DNA from 2 places in the Sporanaerobacter sp. PP17-6a genome. Region 1 is predicted to be linked to the other one. Evidence: a T-box and tRNA genes for the amino acid it is inferred to sense, from the RefSeq annotation. Region 1 holds a T-box; the other holds one or more tRNA genes.
What was found. A T-box is a leader RNA that pairs with one kind of tRNA and senses whether it is charged. The one in region 1 lies ahead of thrS (threonine--tRNA ligase), so its partner is inferred to be a tRNA-Thr.
Positions count from the first base shown of each region.

Region 2: it encodes a tRNA-Thr, which carries the amino acid that the T-box ahead of thrS (threonine--tRNA ligase) is inferred to sense. The anticodon was not compared.

Region 1 covers NZ_FMIF01000037.1:19,156-30,388, reverse strand. The annotation lists gene PP176A_RS15940 (MGDG synthase family glycosyltransferase) at 143-745, shown strand; gene PP176A_RS15935 (glycosyltransferase) at 718-1,263, shown strand; gene PP176A_RS13670 (HAD family hydrolase) at 1,294-1,956, shown strand; gene PP176A_RS13665 (DUF6873 family GME fold protein) at 2,108-2,842, shown strand; gene ytxC (putative sporulation protein YtxC) at 2,921-3,778, shown strand; gene hisS (histidine--tRNA ligase) at 3,872-5,203, shown strand; gene PP176A_RS13650 (ABC transporter ATP-binding protein) at 5,537-7,315, shown strand; T-box leader at 7,473-7,678, shown strand; gene thrS (threonine--tRNA ligase) at 7,736-9,646, shown strand; gene ftsH (ATP-dependent zinc metalloprotease FtsH) at 9,709-11,233, opposite strand, start outside.
Region 2 covers NZ_FMIF01000036.1:41,368-52,600, reverse strand. The annotation lists gene PP176A_RS13400 (iron-containing alcohol dehydrogenase family protein) at 1-230, opposite strand, end outside; gene PP176A_RS13395 (4-hydroxybutyrate dehydrogenase) at 298-1,416, opposite strand; gene PP176A_RS13390 (hypothetical protein) at 2,052-2,615, shown strand; gene corA (magnesium/cobalt transporter CorA) at 2,673-3,683, opposite strand; gene PP176A_RS13380 (winged helix-turn-helix domain-containing protein) at 3,710-4,894, opposite strand; tRNA gene PP176A_RS13375 (tRNA-Thr) at 5,075-5,150, shown strand; gene PP176A_RS13370 (flavin reductase family protein) at 5,427-6,077, shown strand; gene PP176A_RS13365 (TIGR04076 family protein) at 6,113-6,367, shown strand; gene PP176A_RS13360 (ClC family H(+)/Cl(-) exchange transporter) at 6,526-8,085, opposite strand; gene PP176A_RS13355 (AbrB/MazE/SpoVT family DNA-binding domain-containing protein) at 8,373-8,678, shown strand; gene PP176A_RS13350 (ABC transporter ATP-binding protein) at 8,675-9,409, shown strand; gene PP176A_RS13345 (ABC transporter permease) at 9,406-10,143, shown strand; gene PP176A_RS13340 (MarR family winged helix-turn-helix transcriptional regulator) at 10,401-10,829, shown strand; gene PP176A_RS13335 (ABC transporter ATP-binding protein) at 10,860-11,233, shown strand, end outside.

The DNA.
Region 1 (11,233 bases):
ATATTGACAGAAGCCTTTTTTTCATTTTTTTATCTTAATATTTTCATAAATACTCTTTCACTAATTAAATATATATATTATAATGTTTGGTGAGTTTTACAATTAAATAAGTTATTTAAAATAGTAATATTTGGGAGGCATTATGGCTTTGAATATTCTAATAACAACTGCACCTTTCGGAAATGGTCATAAAATGGTAGCTATAGCTTTAAAAAATGCTTTCGTAAATAAGGGTTATAATAATGTCTTTATAGTTGATTTATTTACAGAAGCACATCCTGCAATAACAGAGGCCATAAAAAGAGCATACATAAGAAGTTACGATTTTGGAAAGGCATATTCCAGATTATATTACGGCTCGGAAAAATTTGCGGATAAAAGTATAATTGAACCGTACAGGAATTTTGGATATAAAAGATTAAGCGAAATAGCTATAAAATTCAAACCTAACGTAATAATAAATACTTTCCCAATGCTGACACCTCTTAAAATTAAAAATGAAGCAAATGAGAACATCCCTGTTTTTAATATTGTTACGGATTTTTATGTTCACAAACTATGGATCAGTGAAGGAATAGACAAGTTTTATATAGCTACAAATGAGCTCAGAGAAGATCTGAAAAAAATGAACATTTCGATGGAAAAAGTCATTGTATCCGGCATTCCAATAAGAAAAGAATTTGAAGAGACAAACAATATTTTAAAGGTCTACAGAAAATACAATTTCAAAAAGGGGGAAAAATAGTTTTAATAAATTCAGGAGCCTTTGGAGTTCTTAAGGATATCAAGAAAGTATGTGCGGAGTTATGTAAGAATAGAATGATTCAAGTGGCAGTAATATGTGGGAACAACAAAATGCAGAGAATGAGACTTGAGTCTTTGGGGTTAAGAAACCTGAAAGTTTTTGGTTTTGTTGAAAATATTGACGAACTTTATAAAATATCTTACTGTATGATTACAAAGTCAGGAGGCATAACTTTGAGTGAAGCACTGGCCGTACAGATTCCTTTGATTATCGTTAAGCCTGTTCCCGGGCAGGAAAAGGAAAACGCATTGTATTTTGAGAGAAAAGGTGCAGCCATAATTGCAAACAATTGGTATCAGATTGTGAAGAGTACCCTTGAACTTATTAATAATACTGACCTAATGAATACCATGAAAGAAAACATGGGAAAGATGTATATTAAATCGTCTTCAGAGAAAATTGTTGACGATGTAGTTGAAAGTATAAAAAGTAAAGAGATCATGCAAATATTAGGGTAGGTATAACAATGTAAAATGGACAAAGAGAGGATGATAAAAATAGAAAGTTTTGATACGGTAATATTTGATATGGATGGAACAACTTTGAATACCATTGAAGACCTTTCCGACAGTGTAAATTTTATATTGACTAAATATGGATATCCCAATAGGACATTGGAAGAAATAAAAAGCTTTGTTGGAAACGGAGTTGCGAATCTTATTGAGCGTTCTATACCAGATGGACGCAACAATCCCAATTTTGAGAATTGCCTCAGTGAGTATAAAGATTATTATAGAGATAATATGCAAAATAAGACTGCACCTTATGATGGAATAATAGAACTTTTAAAGGAACTGCGCAAGAAAAACTATAAACTTGCGATAGTGTCTAATAAATTTGATAAAGCTGCTAAGGAACTTAATACTAAATATTTTGGCGGTTGCATTGATGTTGCAATTGGTGAGTCGGGAAATATAAAAAAGAAACCCGCCCCTGACGGCGTTTTTGAAGCATTGAAGGAGTTGAATTCAACTCCGAAGAAAGCAGTATACGTAGGAGATTCGGAAGTAGATGTAAAAACAGCTCAAAATGCCGGCTTAATTTGTATAGGGGTTACATGGGGATTTAGAGACAGAAAAGTATTGGAAAAAATGGGAGCGGATTTTATTATTGATAAACCGGAAGAACTGTTTAATATATTAAAAGGTTAAGCGTAATTCACTTTAAAAAATAGCTTATGCTGTTACTTATAAGATTAACAGTTTAAGTTATTTTTTATTTTTTCACATTTGTTTAAAAATGTTGTATAATAGATAGAAATCTTTTCTATATAAAACAAATGAAAACAACGGAGAAAAATTAATGAATAATCCTTTTATACCTTTAAAAAAAGCTAAATTGGTTATTATAGACGGAAGAATAGACAAGGATTCATTTAAGAAATTGGAAGAAATGGGTTTAAAAGTTATTCCAACAATATGTTGTAAAGAAATTCATCCTTCTGTTGCTTTTCATCCTGATATGGTTATTCATCCGGTTAATCCTGAAACTTTAGTGATTGCTCCAAATGTTTTTGAATATTATGAGAAGGTTTTATATGGAATGGGTATTAAATTAATTAAAGGAGAAAAGTGGTTGAATATAAAATATCCTAATGACATAGCATACAATGTATTAAGAATTTCCAAATATGCTTTACATAATTTTAAATATATTGATAAAAAGCTTCTATTTTATTTAAAAAAGGAAAAGTTGGAATTTATTAATATAAACCAAGGATATTCTAAATGTTCTACAGCAATAATTGATGAAAAAGCTATAATTACTTCAGATTATCCTATATATAAAAAAATGTCAGAATTAGGCATTGATTCTCTTTTAATTCGGCAAGGAGCCATTGAACTTTTGGGATTTAATTATGGTTTTATCGGAGGATGTTGCGGAAATATATCTAAGAATGAAATTATTTTTTATGGTAATGTATTTCGCCATCCTGATGGAGAAAAAATAATGAAATTTTTAAATAAATATAATAAAAATGTTTATTTTTTAACAGAAAAGAATTTGGTTGATATAGGTACAATAATTAGCTTATGATGCAAATATAGTTATCTTAAATATAGAATATAGGAAGTTTTAAAACACATAATATTATTACCGTGAAGGAGTGATAATATGGAATTATTAACCATAAGTTATGATAAAAATATGGATAAAGTCAGGGAATCCATATATAGTTATAAATATAAAGAAAAAATTAATATTGTAGAAGAAGAAAAAGGAAACAGATGTTTTTTCAAATTTTTAACAGATGAAAAAATTTCAGCCAGAAAAAAAATGAGTATATATGAGGAATTATCTCATGTAATACTGAATTTAATATTAGAAGTTTGTATTAAAGATATGTTTTTTAAAGAGATATTTAAAAATTGCAGTGATTTCAGCAGAAGTGAAAAGATTGAAATCGGAGAAATAGGTTATAAGGTATTAACAGAAAATGAAAATTTTAATAGTGAAAAAAACATGATTTTTAATGAAGTCCTTAATTATGTCAAATCCAATACGGAAATTGCCATTGACGGTTTTCTGATATTTAAATTAAGATGGATGAGTAATTTTCTCCAGGGATTAATAGAAAAAAGTAAGGACAGTTTTACGCAAGAAAAAGAATATAGAGAATTTATTAAGATATTACAATATTTTGTTGATATTCAAGAACCTAAAATGGAAATAATAAATGTATTGATTACAAAGGATGACTATAAACTATTCGATAAGGATAACAAGGTTGTTGATAACAATTTTTTCAGTGATATTATAGGCGAATTGAATAATGAAAATATAAGTAAAGATGATATTCTGATAAGCTCATTAATAGTTATCGCACCTAAAAAATTAATTCTTCATGTAGATGAGAAAGCAAAGAACAGGGAGATAGTTGAAATCATTAAAAATGTTTTTTCCGAAAGGATTTTATTCTGTACCGGCTGTAACCTATGCAGTATCAATTTTTCACTAAAAAAAGGAAAATAAATATTTAAATATATATTTATTACTTTTTATTAAAATTAAAGTATGTTATTATAAAATAATAGTGTATTAATTTTTATTGAGGGAGGAAATATTATGGATGTACAAATAATTAAACCTTCTATTCTTCCGGGATTTATGGAGCTTTTACCCGGAGATCAGATTTTATTTAATGACATGATGGACAGGATAAGAAATAATTATGAAAAATTCGGATTCCTTCCAATAGATACCCCTATAATTGAAAAATCGGAAGTCCTTTTGGCAAAAGGCGGAGGAGAAACTGAAAAACAGATATACAGATTTCAAAGAGGAGATAATGATCTTTCTTTGAGATTTGATTTGACCGTTCCCTTAGCGAGATATGTTGCCCAGCATTTTTCTGAAATCAGTTTTCCCTTTAGAAGATACCAGATAGGAAAAGTATACAGAGGAGAAAGAAACCAAAAGGGAAGATTCAGAGAATTTTACCAATGCGATATAGATATAATAGGAAATGAAAATTTAAGTATAATCAATGATGCAGAAATCCCAAGTGTTATTTATTCCACATTTAAAGAGTTGGGATTTGACGATTTTACTATAAAGATTAATAACAGAAGGGTATTGAGCGGATTTTTTCAATGGTTAAAAATCGAAGACAGCAAGGCGGTATTAAGAATTATTGATAAATTGGACAAAATCGGGATGTCAGGAGTCGGAGAGGAATTATCGGAATTAGGATTAAATGAAAACATCATAGAGAAGATAAAGAAGTTTATGAGTATTAAGGGTTCAAATGAGGAAATTCTCGATAATTTAAAATCTTTAAATATTGATAATGATATTTTCAAGTTAGGATTTGAGGAATTAAACTTTGTAGCAAAATACATAAAGGATTTTGGAGTTCCCGAAAAAAATTATGTTTTGGATTTAAGTATTGCAAGAGGGTTGGACTATTATACGGGAACGGTCTATGAAACTTTTTTAAATGATTATCCCAAACTTGGGTCCATATGTTCCGGCGGAAGATACGATAATCTTGCGGCTCACTATATAAAACGAAGTCTTCCTGGGGTTGGAATATCCATTGGACTCAGCAGATTATTTTCTCAGCTTATGGAAGAAAAAATAATTGAAAATAAGAAAAACTTTTTAACCAAAGTTTTGATCATTCCAATGGATGATTGCCTTAAAGAGGGCATAGAAGTTGCCACAATCTTAAGAAAGGAAAATATTTATACTCAGGTATATACTGAAGAAGGAAAAATCGGTAAAAAATTTAATTATGCCGACAAATTAAATATACCTTATGTAATAATCATTGGTTCCCAAGAGGTAGAGGATAAGGCAGTAACCATAAAAAACATCAACTCCGGAAATCAGGAAACTATGGAATTAAGCGAAGCTTTAAAGATATTAAAGAAATTAAAGAAATTAAAGAAATGAAAGGAGAAGGATTTTCATTAGATAGTATGTGAAATTTGTTTTTATAGTAAGAAAATAGAATATGTTTCCATATATAGTTGAAAAGAAGATATCATCCTATTAAATATATGTTGTCAAAACAAATAAATTAAAGAAAGGATGATATCTTTTTATGTATATAGTGTACAATTAGTCTTTGTTCTAAATATTTTTGAAACAAAATTTGAATTTTATAATAATATATCGAATTCAAATTTATATAATCTTGGATTCTTAATTGTCATATTTTCATGGTCATCCCCTCCAGTATACCGAAATTATAAAAGAACATAGAAAGGCGGGAGATTTTCTGATATGAAAAAAGCAATTCAAAACAACCTCTACATGTTGAGGTTTATGTGGAAATATTGTAAATCCAATGCAATATTGAGGTTGCTGTCAACGCTTACTGCTCCTGTTCAACCATTTATTTTTATAATTACCATGAAATTGGCGATTGATGGTATTTCCGAAAAACGGGATTTGAAATATCTTCTCACCATTATTCTTACTGCCTTTTTAGTGGGGGCGGTTTCTGCTATTTTTAATTCATGGGTTAATAGCAGCAGCGCAAAGGCGCAACCAAAAATATCAAAGGGTATTCAAGACGAATTACTGAAAAAGTCCTTAACATTAGACCTTGCATGTTATGACGATGCCGAGTATTATGATAAATATGTTAGGGCAATGCAAGAAGCTGAAAGCAGAGCTATTGAAGTTCTTGATTCCTTAGTAGAAATCCTTTCAAGTATTGTTGCGTTATTAATGATAGTGTCGCTTATTATTGCGTTAAATCCCATTGTTATTTTGATTTGCGTAGCGGTACTTGGGATAAATATATTTTTGAACGCAAAAAGAAATAAGATTGTCTTCAAACGAGATATGGAGATTACTCGTCCTCAAAGAGAAGGGGCATATTATAAGAAAATGTTTTATGAACCCCAGTATGCCCAAGAGTTACGATTAGGCAAACTGGGACGGCTAATGAATAAAAAATTTATTTCTTCAATGGACAGAGTTCTAACTGTTGTAGAAAAATATTGCGGAAGATTTGTTTTTTTTGATAGTGCCTTTAGTATTGTTGGGTTCGGTCTTATGTCTTCTGTAATGGCATTTGCCTCTTGGCAAATTACTAAAGGGAATTTGAGCATTGGCGATTTTGCAGCTTTGCTCAATGGTGCTCAACAATTATTAGAAAGATTATTTGCTTTGTTTGGTCAGTTTCCTCGATTGTTTCAAAATAGCATGTATATTGAAAATCTTCGAAAAATCCTTGATTACAGCCCAGTAATTGCATCTGACAATGGAGGCATTGAAATTGATAGATTACAAAATAATATAAAAATAAACGGGATTTCGTTTACTTATCCGGGGAAAGACAAGCCTGTATTAAAAAATATTAATATGGAAGTTCGTCAAGGGTCTAAGACAGCCATTGTTGGATATAATGGTGTTGGGAAATCGACTTTAGTAAAATTACTGCTTCGTTTTTACGATCCCGACAAGGGTAATATTAAGATTGATAATATTGACTATAGAGAAACTAATGTGGATTCACTTAGAAATAAATTCGGCGTGCTTTTCCAAAACTATAAATGTTATGCTTTAACCGTTGCAGAAAATGTACTCTTAGACGATTATATGGACAAGTCAGTTGAAGAAAAAGTTGTTTCATCTTTAAAATACAGCGGAATATATGAAAAGATTGCGGGATTGGAAAAAGGAATAAACACAAACTTATCACGTGAATTTGACAGTGACGGCGTGCCTTTGTCTGGTGGTGAAGAGCAAAAAATTGCTATTGCAAGGGCTTTTGTAGAGGATAAAGACATTCTGATTTTAGATGAACCGTCAAGCGCTCTTGATCCGTTAGCTGAATACGATATTAATCAGAAAATAATGTCACTTGCTGACAATAAAACTGTAATCTTTATTTCTCATAGATTATCCACAGTTCGGATGGCGGATATGATTTATATGATGGATAACGGGGAAATCATTGAGTCAGGAACGCACGATGAATTGATGAAGCGAGGAGGCAAATATTGTGAAATGTTTACAAAGCAAGCGGAGAAATATGTACTGGAATTTTGATTCCAACCCACCTTTTAACAAAATTAGCCACATGCTTAAGAATGATAATATTGATTTAGTAATTACAATTCAATTTTAGAAAGGGTCAGTCAATAAATTTTTAAAATTTATTGACAATATCAAAATATATTGATATAATTAGATATTAATATAACATTAAAAAACTACGAAGAGAAGAGTAGGTTAGTTTTTATTTCAGAGAGGGATTGTTGTGGCTGAAAGCAATCCTAATTAAGAATTAGCCGAATACCAGCTTGGAGTTGTATCTTAACCTTTAGGTGAAAGATGTCCGCTGATTACAGCGTTATGAAAAAATGAGAATTAATTAGGGTGGAACCACGTGAGTAGCCTCTCGTCCCTTAAGGTATTTATATCTTGAGGACGGGAGGCTTTTATATTTCAAATAAGGAGGAATAAAAGATGAGTAAAATTAAAATTATATTTCCGGACAATTCCGTCAGAGAATATGAAAAGGGAATTAAGATTTATGATATAGCAAAGGATATAAGCGAAGGACTTGCAAGAACAGCAGTAGGAGCAAAATTAAATGATAAAATTTTGGGACTTGGCGATTCTGCTGAAGAAGGCGGCAAAATAAAGATTTTAAAGTTTGACGATAAGGAGGGAAAGAAGATATTTTGGCATACCACTTCTCATATTATGGCTCAAGCGGTTAAAAGATTATTCCCTGATACGAAATTGGCTATAGGGCCTGCAATAGACGATGGATTTTATTATGATTTAGATACAGAGTACAGGTTTACTCCTGAGGATTTGAAAAAGATAGAGGAGGAAATGGCCCGTATAGTTAAAGAAGGTTATGAATTAAAAAGATTCGTACTTCCGAGAGAGGAAGCACTTCAATATTTTAAAGAAAAAGAAGAACCTTATAAGGTTGAATTAATCGAAGATCTGCCTGAAGATGCCGTAATATCTTTTTATAAACAGGGCGAATTTACGGATCTCTGTGCGGGGCCTCATTTATTAAATGTCAAAAGGGTAAAGGCAATCAAACTTTTAAGTATAGCCGGTGCTTACTGGCGGGGAAATGAAAACAATAAAATGCTTCAAAGAATATATGGAATAAGTTTCGAGAAGAAAAAGAATTTGGACGAATACTTGGTGCTGTTGGAAGAAGCTAAAAAGAGAGATCACAGAAAACTTGGAAAGGAATTGGGATTGTTCAGTATGCATGAAGAAGGGCCGGGATTTCCTTTCTTTCATCCCAAGGGAATGGTATTAAGAAATATTCTTGAAGAATTTTGGAGAGAAGAACATATAAAAAGAGGATACGGAGAAGTAAAAACTCCGATTATACTAAATGAGGAATTATGGCATAGGTCGGGACATTGGGATCATTATAAAGAAAATATGTATTTTACTAAAATAGATAATGAAGATTATGCTATAAAACCTATGAATTGTCCCGGAGCAATGCTTATATATAAGTCAAATATGTTCAGCTACAGAGACCTTCCCCTAAGATGGGCTGAGTTAGGCTTGGTTCATAGACATGAATTATCGGGAACTCTTCATGGACTCATGAGGGTCAGAAGCTTTACTCAGGATGATGCTCATTTATTCATGCTTCCAAGTCAGGTAAAAGAAGAATTAATAGGAGTAATTGATTTTGCCAGCTATATGTATAACATATTTGGATTTAAATACCATGTAGAACTTTCAACGAGACCGGAAAATTCCATGGGAACCGAAGAACAGTGGGAATTGGCAACTAACAATTTGATAGAAGCTCTGAAGGAAAAGAAAATAAATTATATAATTAATGAGGGAGACGGAGCTTTTTACGGGCCCAAAATAGATTTTCATCTTCAGGATGCAATAGGAAGAACTTGGCAGTGCGGAACTATTCAGTTGGATTTTCAAATGCCTGAAAGATTTGATTTAACTTATATAGATAAAGATAATGAAAAGAAAAGGCCTGTAATGATTCACAGAACTATATTTGGGAGTATTGAAAGATTTATAGGCATATTAATAGAACATTATGCAGGAAAATTTCCTTTATGGCTGTCTCCGGTTCAGGTTATCCTACTTCCCATATCGGATAAATTTAATGATTATGCTTATGAGTTGAAAAAGGAAATGATTGATAAGAACATAAGGGTTGATATAGATGACAGAGCAGAAAAAATAGGATATAAAATCAGAGAGGCTCAACTTCAAAAAGTTCCTTATATGTTGGTCTTAGGGGAAAAGGAAGTAGAGAACAATGATGTTTCCGTAAGAGCAAGAGAAGAAGGAGATTTAGGAAGAATGGGAATTGAAGATTTCATTGGAAAGGTAATTGAAGAAGTAAAAAATAAGAAATAGCATTAAGACAAAAAAATTCCGATAGTTGTTTATAAACAACTATCGGAATTTTTTTGTCTTAATTAAGTTGCCGTATTTGAGGAAAGTTCATATTGCTTTAATATTTCATCTAATTCTTCACTTGTGAGGGTTTCCTTTTTCATTAACTCATCAGCGACAACCGTAAGTATCATCTTGTTTTCGTCTAATATCCTTAAAGCGCTTTCAAAACATTTATCAAGTATTTTTTTGATCTCTTTTCTTATTACTTCATAATTGTATTTAATGTAGTAGTCTTCTATCGTAATGTTTCCGAAAGAGCTCATTCCGTAGCTGCACACCATTTCTCTGGCGATTTCCGTTGCCTTGTTTAAATCGTCCTTTGCTCCCGTTGTTATTTCATTGAAAACTAATTGTTCTGCAGCCCTTCCCCCGAGAAGTACAATTATCTTATTGGTAAGTTCCTTTTTTGTAAGAAGATATCTTTCTTCATCGGGAAATTTAAGTACATATCCCAAAGCCTGACCTCTCGGGACTATTGATATTTTTTGAATCATATCTGATTTTAAGATTTTACCTACCAGAGCGTGACCAGATTCATGAACTGAGACGGTTTTTTTTTCTTTGAAAAGTATAGATGGATTTTTTACTTCTAATCCTGCCACTACTCTTTCTATTGCCTGATTAAAGTCATTAATGAATATCTTATTTTTATTGTTTCTGACTGCAATTATTGCTGCTTCATTAGCAATATTCGCAAGTTCGGCTCCTGACAATCCGGTAGTTTTTTGTGCTATGGATTTGATATTCACAGCAGAATCTAAAGGTTTGTTCTTTGTATGAACCTCTAATATTTTTTCCCTTGCGTTTATATTTGGATTCCCTACATATATATGTCTGTCAAATCTTCCCGGGCGAAGAAGAGCCTCATCCAAAAGATCTATTCTGTTAGTGGCTCCGACTATTATAACGGTTTCTGATGTGTTGAAACCGTCCATTTCAACCAAAAGTTGATTAAGAGTCTGATCCTTTTCATTGTTCGAATCTAAATTTCTTTTTGCACCTATTGCATCGATTTCATCAATGAATATGATACTCGGAGCTTCCTTTTTTGCTCTTTCAAATAAAGTTCTTACTCTTTTTGCGCCTACCCCTACATATTTCTCGACAAATTCAGACCCGCTTGAATACAAAAAAGTTGAATTTGTCTCTCCTGCCACTGCTTTGGCAAGGAGAGTTTTCCCTGTACCCGGAGGGCCGTAAAATAATATTCCCTTAGGAATTTTCGCACCCATTTTAATATATTTATGGGGGTTGTTAAGAAAATCAATTGTTTCTTGAAGTTCTTCTTTTATCTCTTCAAGTCCGGCGACATCTTTAAAGGATATGGTTGATTTATCTTTTTCCTTGTTTTCATCTTTTTCACTAGCTATGGATAAAGTAACCAATTGGCGCTTTGAATTTATATTCATTCGGTATACAAAAAAAATCGATGTGATTGCCCATATAAATATTTTATCCGTGACAGTAAAACCCTTTAGAAAATCTAAAGGGAAAAATATATCAACCACCAGAAGCGAAGATAATGTTAAACCAAAGATAAAGATA
Region 2 (11,233 bases), on a different contig from region 1:
ACTGTCTCAATTGACGGGTTTGGCTCAACATCCAAAAAAACATCATACTCTAAACCCGATTCTTTTATTAAGTCAGTAAGTTTTTTAACTGCTCCTATTTTATTAAGTGTCGGGCCTGATACAATAAATACCTTTTTACAGCCATTGTCTTTCAGTATGTCAGGCACTTTTTTTAGACTTCCACTTCCAAACACAACATTTTGAAACACCGAAAAGTTAAAATCTTTCATTTTTCCCTCCTTATAATGATTTCACAAAATCATCTATCCCTATTAAATTTTTGAATGCCTTGCTATATTAATACAAAGTCCTATATATATCCTTAAATTCCTCTACGGACAGAAAAACATAATTGTTGACCAATAATCTTTGCTGTTCTTTTTCTACAGAAATAGCAAAGGAAGATATCTCACTTTCTTTCATTCCATATTCTCTTAATCTCTTTTTAGGAACCATTAAAGCGAAGAGTTCTTCTATCTTTTCAAAAACTTCAACATTCGCATTGCATTCAAGAATATCCGCTACGAATTCTACAAATATTTTAATCTTGCCCTTAGGGTTTTTATCATAATATTTCTTCAAAACCTCACTGTAAAACTGATAATTAGCTTCCCCATGGGCCACATGGTATGTACCGCTTAAAGGATAAGCTAAGGCATGTACGGCTGCTGTTCCGGCATTCCCAAAGGCTATACCGGCATAGTTGCTTGCTACGAGTACCTCTTTTTCAACATTCTTTCTTTCCTTCTGGCCCTTTACCATCAGAGTTTTAAAGGCTTTTAATATTTCACTAATTGCTTTTTTTGCGAAAATATCTGTATAATCATTTGCTTTAGGTGATAAGAAAGCCTCGGTAGCATGTACTAAAGCATCTATGGAACTGAAACAGAAAAATTTAAAAGGCAAAGTAGATATCAGTCCAGGAATAAGAACAGCTTTGTCAGCAAAAAGTTCATCATTGGCTATACCTAATTTTGTTCCTTTTTTAGTGAGTGTGGTAATTGATATGTTTGTTACCTCGCTGCCCGTACCGCAAGTAGCCGGAATTATAATTAATTTTTTATCTCTAACTACTCTCGAAGGATCTTCAAAGAGTTGTTCAACATAGTCGAATTTTTTTAACGATAATAATTTGGCTGTATCTATGACCGTTCCTCCCCCTGCAGCTATAACCCTATTGTAACAAATATCCTTGACCTTATTTACTATTCCGTCAACCATAATATCAGATGGTTCTCCCTTTCCAAACTCTCTTGGGAAAATCACATGGCATTTAAGATTTAAATCTTTTATAAAGAGTTCATATATAAGTTTTTGTGTAACAAGCAAATCCTTTTCTCCTAAAGGTATATCTTCTATAAATTCCTTAAAAGTATCAAATTGATAAATCTCAGGTCTAATTCTAAACCGCTCCATATTTATTTCTCCTTTTTCATATATATTTAAAATTTTTTTTAATACCTAAATGGTTTTTCTAACCATTTAATTTAGCAATTTCTATGCCAATAATCTGTAACAAAATTAGAGGGATTTTATAATCAGGTACTAAAAATTTATTTTCCTTTATAGTTGAATTAACTGATTCGATTCCTTAAATACATCATTAAACTTATTTAATATTTCTTCAATACATTATCTGCAATATTTATACATATTAGGAGTTAATTCTTTCTTTTTCGAAAACTTGTTTTAAAGATTTCCCTTTATTATTATATTAAAATCTGATATTATATTAAAAAATACATGTTTACATTATTTCTTTACTCCACTTTAGGCTGCTTAACCAAAATAGTAATATGTTTTAGAGATGCTGTCAATGTTTTTTCTCATTTTATGCTGTATTTCCTAACTTCCACTGTGCTGTAAACTCAATAGGGTTCAAATAAAAAATACAGAAAGTATAGCAACAAACCAATTTACTTTTTCTTTTAGTAAGTATCTTAATTTATACAACAAATTACTGCTTAGAATCAAGATAGACATAAAAGATGAAAAGTATAATTTCCTTCTCAAATGGAAAATATAAGGAAATACAAAAAAGGAGAGATTCGATGATTAGAAAGGCTACAATTCAAGATCTCGAAGGAATCATGACGATTTTAAAAACCTTAGGTAATCCCAACAAAGATTCGGTTCAAGGTTTTTTAATAGCTGATTATGCAGGACAAGAATCAAAATATCGCCCTATATACGAAGAAAAACTACAAAAATTGCAATATTTTTATGTCAATGAGCATGAAGGACAGATACAAGCATTTTTGATAGCCTATACCCAAGAAGAATGGTTGCTGCGGGAACCGAACTGGCTGAAAGAAACTTGTTGGGATCCTAGGTTTGATCAGACCAAACTGAAAAACTTTGTATTAGTAAGTCAGACAGCCATGCTTCCCCATCTAACAAGGAAAGGAATCGGTAGTGCTTTATACCAGTCTTTTATTTGGGATCTTCAAAAAGATAAGATTAAAAATATCTTTGCAGAAACAGTTATCGCCCCTATCCCCAATTTTGCCTCTCTTAATTTTCGCCTTAAGCAACAGTATACATTGGTTGGGTTGCGTTACGAAAAGCACAATAAAGTGAATTATACCACTCTAATTTATCATAAAGGTATATAGGTTATTTGAAAAAATCAAAAGCTATTTTTTAGTTGGACAAATTGCTGCCTAATTTTGTTAAAACCATTTCTTTTTCTTAAAGTAATAGACCATGAAGCTTGAAATAGCAATCATAATTGCCCATGTAATAGCATAACCCCATCTATATTCAATTTCAGGCATATACCTAAAATTCATACCATAAACTCCAACTATAAATGTAAGAGGTATGAAAATCGTAGAAATTATGGTAAGGACCTTCATTATTTCATTAAGTTTATAACTTGTATTGGAGACATATAGTTCCATTAGTCCTGTAAGAATTTCTCTATAGGTTTCCGTCGTTTCAATTGCCTGAGCTATGTGTTCATAGACATCTCTGATATATGGTTCCGTTGATGGCTGAATCAATTGATTCGACTCTTTTCCCATCAAAGAAGTAACTTCTCTTAAGGGCCATATATATTTGCTTATATTCAATAGAATCTTTTTTATCTTTCTAATTTTATACAAACGCTCTTGTGAATTATTCATTATAACTTGTTCCTCAAGGGTATCAATTTTTTCATCCAATACTTCAAGAACATCAAGATATCCGTCTACAATTGCATCAAGTAATGAATACATAAGATAATCAGCACCAAATTTTCTGATCTGTGTACCTTCATTTCTTATTTTGTCACGGATATCATCAAATACGTCTCCTTTGGTTTCCCCAAAAGAAATCACATAATTCTTTCCAAGAATAAATCTTATATGTTCAAGTACCAATTCATCCCCGGAATAATAAATCATCTTAGCTACAATATACAAAAAATCTTCATATTCTTCAATTTTAGCCCGCTGATTATTATTCAATATATTTTTAGTTACCAAGGGATGAATATTAAATACATCGCTAATCTTATTCAATACTTCCTCACTACATTGCCCGTCGATATTTATCCATCTGACATTTCCCTCCGGAATATCCCCAAGCAACCGGAAATTATATTTCTTAGTAGTTTCCGTCGTATATTCCTTGTACTTTTTCGAATTATATTCAATAACTTCAATTAAACTATGACTATTTCTTTTAGGAGTATTCATTTCCATAACACCTTCTAAAGTTTAATTTATATTTTACATTCGATTTTAAATGTCTCACAGTGATTAAAAACCATAAATTGGTTTATTTCAGTTTGAAAAAGTTTATAAAAATCATCATCAATTTTAGTATTTCCTTCCTTCCAAAAATTGAGTACATTAAGCTGTCTTACTTTTTTATTAAGGACAATTTCTATCCTTCCCACAAATCGATTTCCGTATAAAACAGGCAATACATAGTAACCATATTTTCTTTGACTCTTAGGTGTATAGATCTCCCATTTATAGTCAAAATCAAAAAGTGCACGGATAAGTTTTCTGTCCCAGAGCATATTATCAAGAGGAGCTATAAACTCGAGACGCAGTTTAAATGCATCCTGTGACAACACTGTTTTTATAAGTTCTTCATCTTCCTTAAGAAAATAAAGGATGCCTTGAATACCCTCAACTTTGCACTCCATTATTTTGTTTTCGGACAAAAGCAACGAAAATATATTGTTACGACGTTCTCCGTTAAATTTGTTGATGCCAAGCCATGCATCTGACGCCTTATTCCAAAGCAATCCTACTGAACCGATTCTACGAAGAACCTGCCATTTTATGAAATCATCTTCAGTTTTATTTGGATCTTCAGTGTTCAAAATCATCTCTTCAATATAATCTTCTGCCAAAGAATAATACTTATTATTTCCTTTCTTATGATGGATAATTAAATCTCCACGGAAATATAGGGTTTCAAGTACCGCTCTTGATAATGTTGTCGGAGCCCAAGGCCAATCGACCATCTGTTTTAAATCAATATCCTTGGAACTTACACATCCTTTTTCTTTTATAATTCCCTTAATCTCGCCTGCAACCTTATCTACTTTATCATGACTTCTTCCATAAGATCTATAATTTTCACGTAAACGAGCAAAGTATTTCCAATCTTCCACTCTAAAAATCGACATATTCTTATCAAAATAATCTATAAGTTTTCTATCCTCGTATAAAAGTTGATAAAGCATCTCCTTTGTAAATCCTAAAACTCTGGAATGCAAGACAAGCTCCGGATTTTTCCCACAAATATCAATCGGGTCAAATTGAATACAGCCGGCTTGCCTAACATAATCGCACACTCCCCCTTTATCTTCAAATTTATAATCTCCGATTAAACCTTGCTTTAAAAGTATAAAATTACGACCTTGGTCATTTGTTAAATTGTAAGTTTCCATTAAAAGTACCTCCTAAAAAGACAGGATAACAAAAATCATATGACATTATAAAGCAGATGAATCTATCAGCCTTGTAAAAATTATATATTAACATATTCAAAATTACAATTGGATACTACGATTTAATAAATTTATCGCTGGACAAAATAGCCTTTAGATGGTAATATATATTTATGTTATGCTGTTGTGGCTCAGTTGGTAGAGCGGCGCACTCGTAATGCGCAGGTCACCGGTTCAAATCCGGTCAACAGCTCCAAGTGAAGAGGTTGTAATAGGATATTTATTCTATTACAACCTCTTTTTCATAAATTAGAAGGAAAAATCTGTTTTATAGAGAATAATCAAATAGTAGAAGTAGAATACGTTTGAAGACATATCAGAAGGGTAAAAATCCTATTTTTAATATATATGCAGAAATAAAACTGATTTCTGAAAATATAAGATATTATGAAAAAATATAAATAATCATGTCATACTGTTGTCATGTTTGGTTTGTTATACTGTAAAAAAAATATCGAAAGGAGCAAGTATAATGAAAATTGAAATAGGTAAAACCCGACCACAGAATTTTAAAGAATATTGGGAGGATCAGTATCGCATCTTTTCACATTTTGAATATGCATGCGGCATACCCCATGTTATGTTTGCCATAACGACCTATAAAGAAAACGGTAAACCTAACGTGAATCTTCACTCCTGGAGTTCCTTTTCCGGTGATGGCAGCGGCTTTTTTGCAATCATTTCCGGACTTTACCAACATACCCATGCTTATAAAGACATCCTCAGGACAGGTGAATTCTGTATTAACTTTCTCAGTGCTGATTATTATGACAACCTTTATGATACGATCAAAAATAATAATTATGAAGCTGATGAATTTATAATTGGCAAGTTTACGGAAGAAAAAGCGAAACTCATTAATGCTCCGCGAATTAAAGAAAGCTTCTTGTGCTTGGAATGTAAATTACACAGTACCTCGGATTTAACCAATATGGGTATTGCAGTACTGGTCATTGGTGAAGTAATTAATATTGCTATAGATGAAGAATACTCAAAAGGCATAGATAAAAAATATTCCGAGACAGGTTTTATGTTTAATATCCACGCTCCAAAAAATCTATCTACAGGAGAAGATAATATCAGCGCCGTTGCCACATGTAATATAGTCAGAACGGAAAGTTGAATTATAAAAGATTATGGTACAAAGGAGGAATAAAAATGCCTAAAGTCAAATTGACTGTAGTAAAAAGCAATTGTAGAGGTAGATATTGCAAAGAAGGGGATGAATACATCATTGAAGATTTATGCCCCCCTATCTGCCATGAACTTTGGAATGCGGCATATCCTTATGTCTATACATTGCTAAATGGTGGAACATTGGATTATGGCAATAAAAGGGCAGCTATGTTTGACATAAAATGTCCTGATGAAGGTAGGGTTATAATCCATGGTGAAATAATAAATAATAGCTGAGATATTTTATAGGGAACTGTTGTATAAACAGTTCCCTTACATTACAACCCATTATTTAGTCAATATCAATTTTCTCTAATTTTAATATCTGAATTATTTAATCAAATTTATTTTATATTTTTCTGTCCAATAATCCATCAAATGAACCAAGTCATAAATTACTGTAAAGTTGTAATTCTGTTTAATATCTCTCTTACCTTAGGTTCTTCATTTAAATTAATAAGAAATACCAGATAATCTTCTCCCAAAATTCTCGTATTTCCTTTAGGAATAATATCCCTTCCTCCCCGTCTGATTGAAATAAGGAGGCACTCCTTCGGAAAAGCAATTTCTTTTACAAGTTTATTCTCAGCTTGGCAACCGTGATGAACAATTGTTTCTATGGTAATTTTCTTGCTTTTATCATATTCCGTGTCTATCTTGGATTCTGAAATTTGATTTTCCAGCAGAGAGTCATATATAGGTGCACTTTTCAATAAATCAGCAACTACATAAGCCGAAACTGCAACTACGGTGAGGGATAACAGATGAGTAAATGACCCGGTCATCTCAACCAGCAAGATAATACCCGTTATGGGTGCTCGGACAATCGATGTGAAATATCCAGCCATAGCAAGTATTATAAAATTGTAAAATAAATTTTCGTCACACCCTAAATAGTTTATTGAAATATTTCCCCAAATTGCACCGATAATCCCTCCCATAATGAGAAGAGGAAAAAATATTCCTCCCGGCGCACCGGAGCCAAAGCTTACCATAGAAAATATAAATTTAACGGCAAGGATCAAAAATAAAAACCTAATCCCCGTGGATAACTGAAGTTGACCGATTATTTTATTTCCACTTCCCAATACGATGGGGAAAAATATTCCCAATAATCCAGCACAGGCAAATGTAATTATCATTCTGACTTTTATATTGGATTTCCCGATTTTTTTATAAAGTTTCTGGCTCTTTAATAATATATAATTATAAAAGGCTCCGGCAATTCCAAGTATAGCTCCAAGTATGAAAAGCAACCAATATTTATTCAACGGTATGGTATTTTGAACGTTAAAATTAAATACGGGACCGGTTCCGAAAATAACTCTGGCAATAAAATCAGAAACAACAGCTGCTGTCATAGTCGACAATAAAATAACAGGAGAAAAATATTTAAATATCTCTTCCATTGCAAACATAGCCCCTGCCAGAGGAGCATTAAAGGCAGCCGAAAGTCCTGCACTTGCACCGCTTGCAATCAGTATCTTCTTCTCTGTCTGAGAATCGGCAAATTTATCTCCTATTCCCTGAGCCACACAAGCTCCAAGTTGAACCGACGGTCCTTCTCGCCCTAAAGAAAGGCCTGATAATATAGAAAGAGCTCCTCCTCCAAATTTTGCAATTAACGTACTGAACCAATTATTCTTAAAATATCCCATTATAATTCCTTTAACTTGAGGAATACCGCTTCCGCTAATCATCTTATATTTTGAAACCAAAATTCCTACAAAAAAACCGAGAAGACAAAGTATTATAAATACAAAGGGGAATAATATCAAATGACTATCTATGTAATCATATACTCTAAAACATAATTTTTCTCCACTCATAAGAACTAAACGATAAAAAGATGCTACAATACCTACTGCCAATCCTATTAATATGCTCTTATATAAAACCGGCAATTTCTTGGAATTAATATCAATTACTGATTTGTATTTGTTGTTAGTATTCATAAAATTTCCACCTTTAAATTATTGAATTTAATTAAATAGTCCAATTGCGATTATAACATAAAAAAATAAAAAATAAAAATACGTTTCTGTTAACCAAACAGTTATTTAACGACAGCATATATTTATATTATGCTGAGATAATGAAATTATCAAAGTAGTTAACCTGTAAATGAAACATTTGGCCTCAAATTAAGTTATTATTCGGAGGTTTTCATTGACAAAATTTAAATTTAAAAGTATAATTAGTTATACAAGTATTACATGTAAAACTTATTGGAGGTTTTAATATGAAAAGTAAATCTAAGAACACAGGTAAATATATGGGTTCAGTCAAGGTAGGCCCAAAAGGTCAAATTGTAATTCCTAAGGAAGTTCGTGACATGTTTGGAATTGAATCTGGAGATACATTGATTTTACTTGCCGACGCCCAGAAAGGTATTGCAATTGAAAGAACAGGTATTTTCGACAAGATTGCAGATGAAATTTTAAGTGGGAAGGGCAGAGAAATTTATCCCGAGCATAGCAATGAAGACAATTTAACTTTTGCAAAGGAAATTAAAAAAATCAGCGACAATGAGGAGAAAAAGAAATGATAGCAATTCAAACAACTAATCTTACAAAAAAATATAATGAAAAAACAGTTGTCAATTCTCTTAACCTAACTATTGAACAGGGAGAACTGTTTGCTTTATTAGGCGTAAACGGTGCAGGAAAATCCACCACCATAAAAATGTTATCATGTCTTACTAAACCAACAAAAGGCGATGGAATAATTTTCGGTAACAGCATCGTCTCAAATCCAATAAAAGTGAAAGAACATATCAACATTTCACCTCAGGAAACGGCCATAGCTCCTAATCTGACTGTCAAAGAAAATCTTGAATTTATTGCAGAAATATACGGAAGTAACAAAAAACAAGCCAGACAAAAGGCCGAAAATACTATATCAGCTTTTGATCTCTCCGAAATTGAACAGACCAAGGCAAAAATATTATCGGGTGGTTGGCAAAGAAGACTTAGTATTGCAATGGCATTAATTTCAGAACCTCGAATCTTGTTTCTTGATGAACCTACCCTTGGTCTTGACGTACTTGCGAGGAAAGAGCTCTGGAATATTATTAAAAAATTAAAAGGTAAAGTTACGGTTATTCTAACTACTCATTATTTAGAAGAAGCAGAATCTCTGTCTGACAGAATCGGCATTATGGTAAAGGGTGAGTTAAAAGCAATAGGTACCGTAAGCGAGCTACTGAAAAAGACAAATACAACAAAATTTGAGGATGCTTTTATTGCTATCGCAGAAAATGGAGGTATGGATGTATGAAAACATTAGCTTTTGCTTCACGAAACGGAAAAGAAATTGTGAGAGACAGAATTAATTTAGCCTTTGGCATTGGTTTTCCCGTAATCCTGCTTTTACTTCTATCAGCAATACAATCAAATATTCCCGTTAAACTATTTGAAATTAAGCACCTTACTCCCGGAATTGCGGTTTTTGGACTTTCCTTTATTTCGCTTTTTTCAGGTATGCTGATTGCAAAGGACAGAACCAGTTCATTTATGCTGCGTTTGTTTGCTTCTCCCCTTAAATCAAGTAATTTTATTTTCGGATATATGCTTCCCCTATTCCCTATGGCTATGCTGCAAGTTTGTGTATGTTTTGTCGTGGCATTTTTCTTGGGATTAGCCCCAAGCATGAATGTATTGCTTACCATCATCGTATTAATTCCGGCAGCAGTTTTGTTCATTTCAATAGGTTTGCTTTGCGGCAGTTTATTCAATGACAGGCAAGTGGGCGGTATATGCGGTGCACTGCTGACGAATTTGAGCGCGTGGCTTTCCGGAACTTGGTTTGACATTGATCTGGTCGGCGGCGCATTCAAAAAAACTGCAGAGGCACTTCCCTTCCTTCATGCTGTCAATGCCGGAAGAGCCGCCATTTCCGGCAATTATTCTTTAATTTTATCAGATTTATGGTGGGTAATCGTATATGCAGCTATTATTACGGTCATTGCTGTCCTTGTATTCACAAAAAAGATGAACAGTGACAAAATATAATGGAATCCATTTGCTGAAAATGTAAATTAGAATAAATTGGATTTTCCTATAGATTATAAAAGTATATGGAAAGGAACTTATTTTAAATTAATATTAAAAATAGGTTCCTTTTTTATAACCCATAGGAGAATCATAATTTTTTTAATATAAATTTTTCGTAAATGGGTTCCAAAAAAGTATTATTTGACATTTAAGTCTAATTAAAATATAATTAGGTTACTAACAATTAGTTTACTAATTATAAAGGAGGAAAATTTATGTCTATTGGACTACACATGGCTTTGGTTAAAACCTCTCATGCTCAGAAAAATAAGACACGCCCCGGTATGACAAAAATTGGTCTTTCTCCAGGGCAGCCGAAAATTTTAACTTATGTCTCGGAACATAATTGCTGTATGCAAAAAGAAATAGCGATGGCACTGGATATCGAACCGGCAACAGTATCCCAGCTCCTAAATAATATGGCACAAAACGGCTTAATCAAACGTTCGGCTCCTGCTGAACGAAAGCGTGCAGAATCGGTTTCAATTACCGAAAAAGGACAAAGTGCCTATAAGAAATGGCTGTGTCTCTGTAAGGAAATTGAAGAAGTTTCTCTACAGGGTTTTACAAAAGAAGAACAAGAACAATTTTTGGACTATCTCAGCCGTATGTATTATAATTTAACAGATAAAATCCTTGAATAAAAATTTATTTAGATAATTGGAGGTAAATAAGTGCTGAAACGTTTTTTTATTTATTTTAGAAAATATCGATATCATCTAATCGGAAGTATGGTCTGTGTTATGCTTGAATCGGCATTTGAATTGGTAATACCGTTGATTATGTCCGATATTATTGATGTAGGCGTCGCCAATAGAGATAAAAATTATATTTTGGGCAAAGGCCTTGCAATGATTGTATGTGCACTTATTTCACTTCTTCTGGGAGTGATGTATGCCCGTTTGGCTGCAAAAGCGGGACAGGGTTTCGGAGCGGAACTTAGAAAAGCGGAGTATCAAAAGATACAAAGTTTTTCTTTTTCCAATATGGATCATTTCAGTACGCCGTCACTTATAACGCGTCTTACAAGTGATATCACAATAATGCA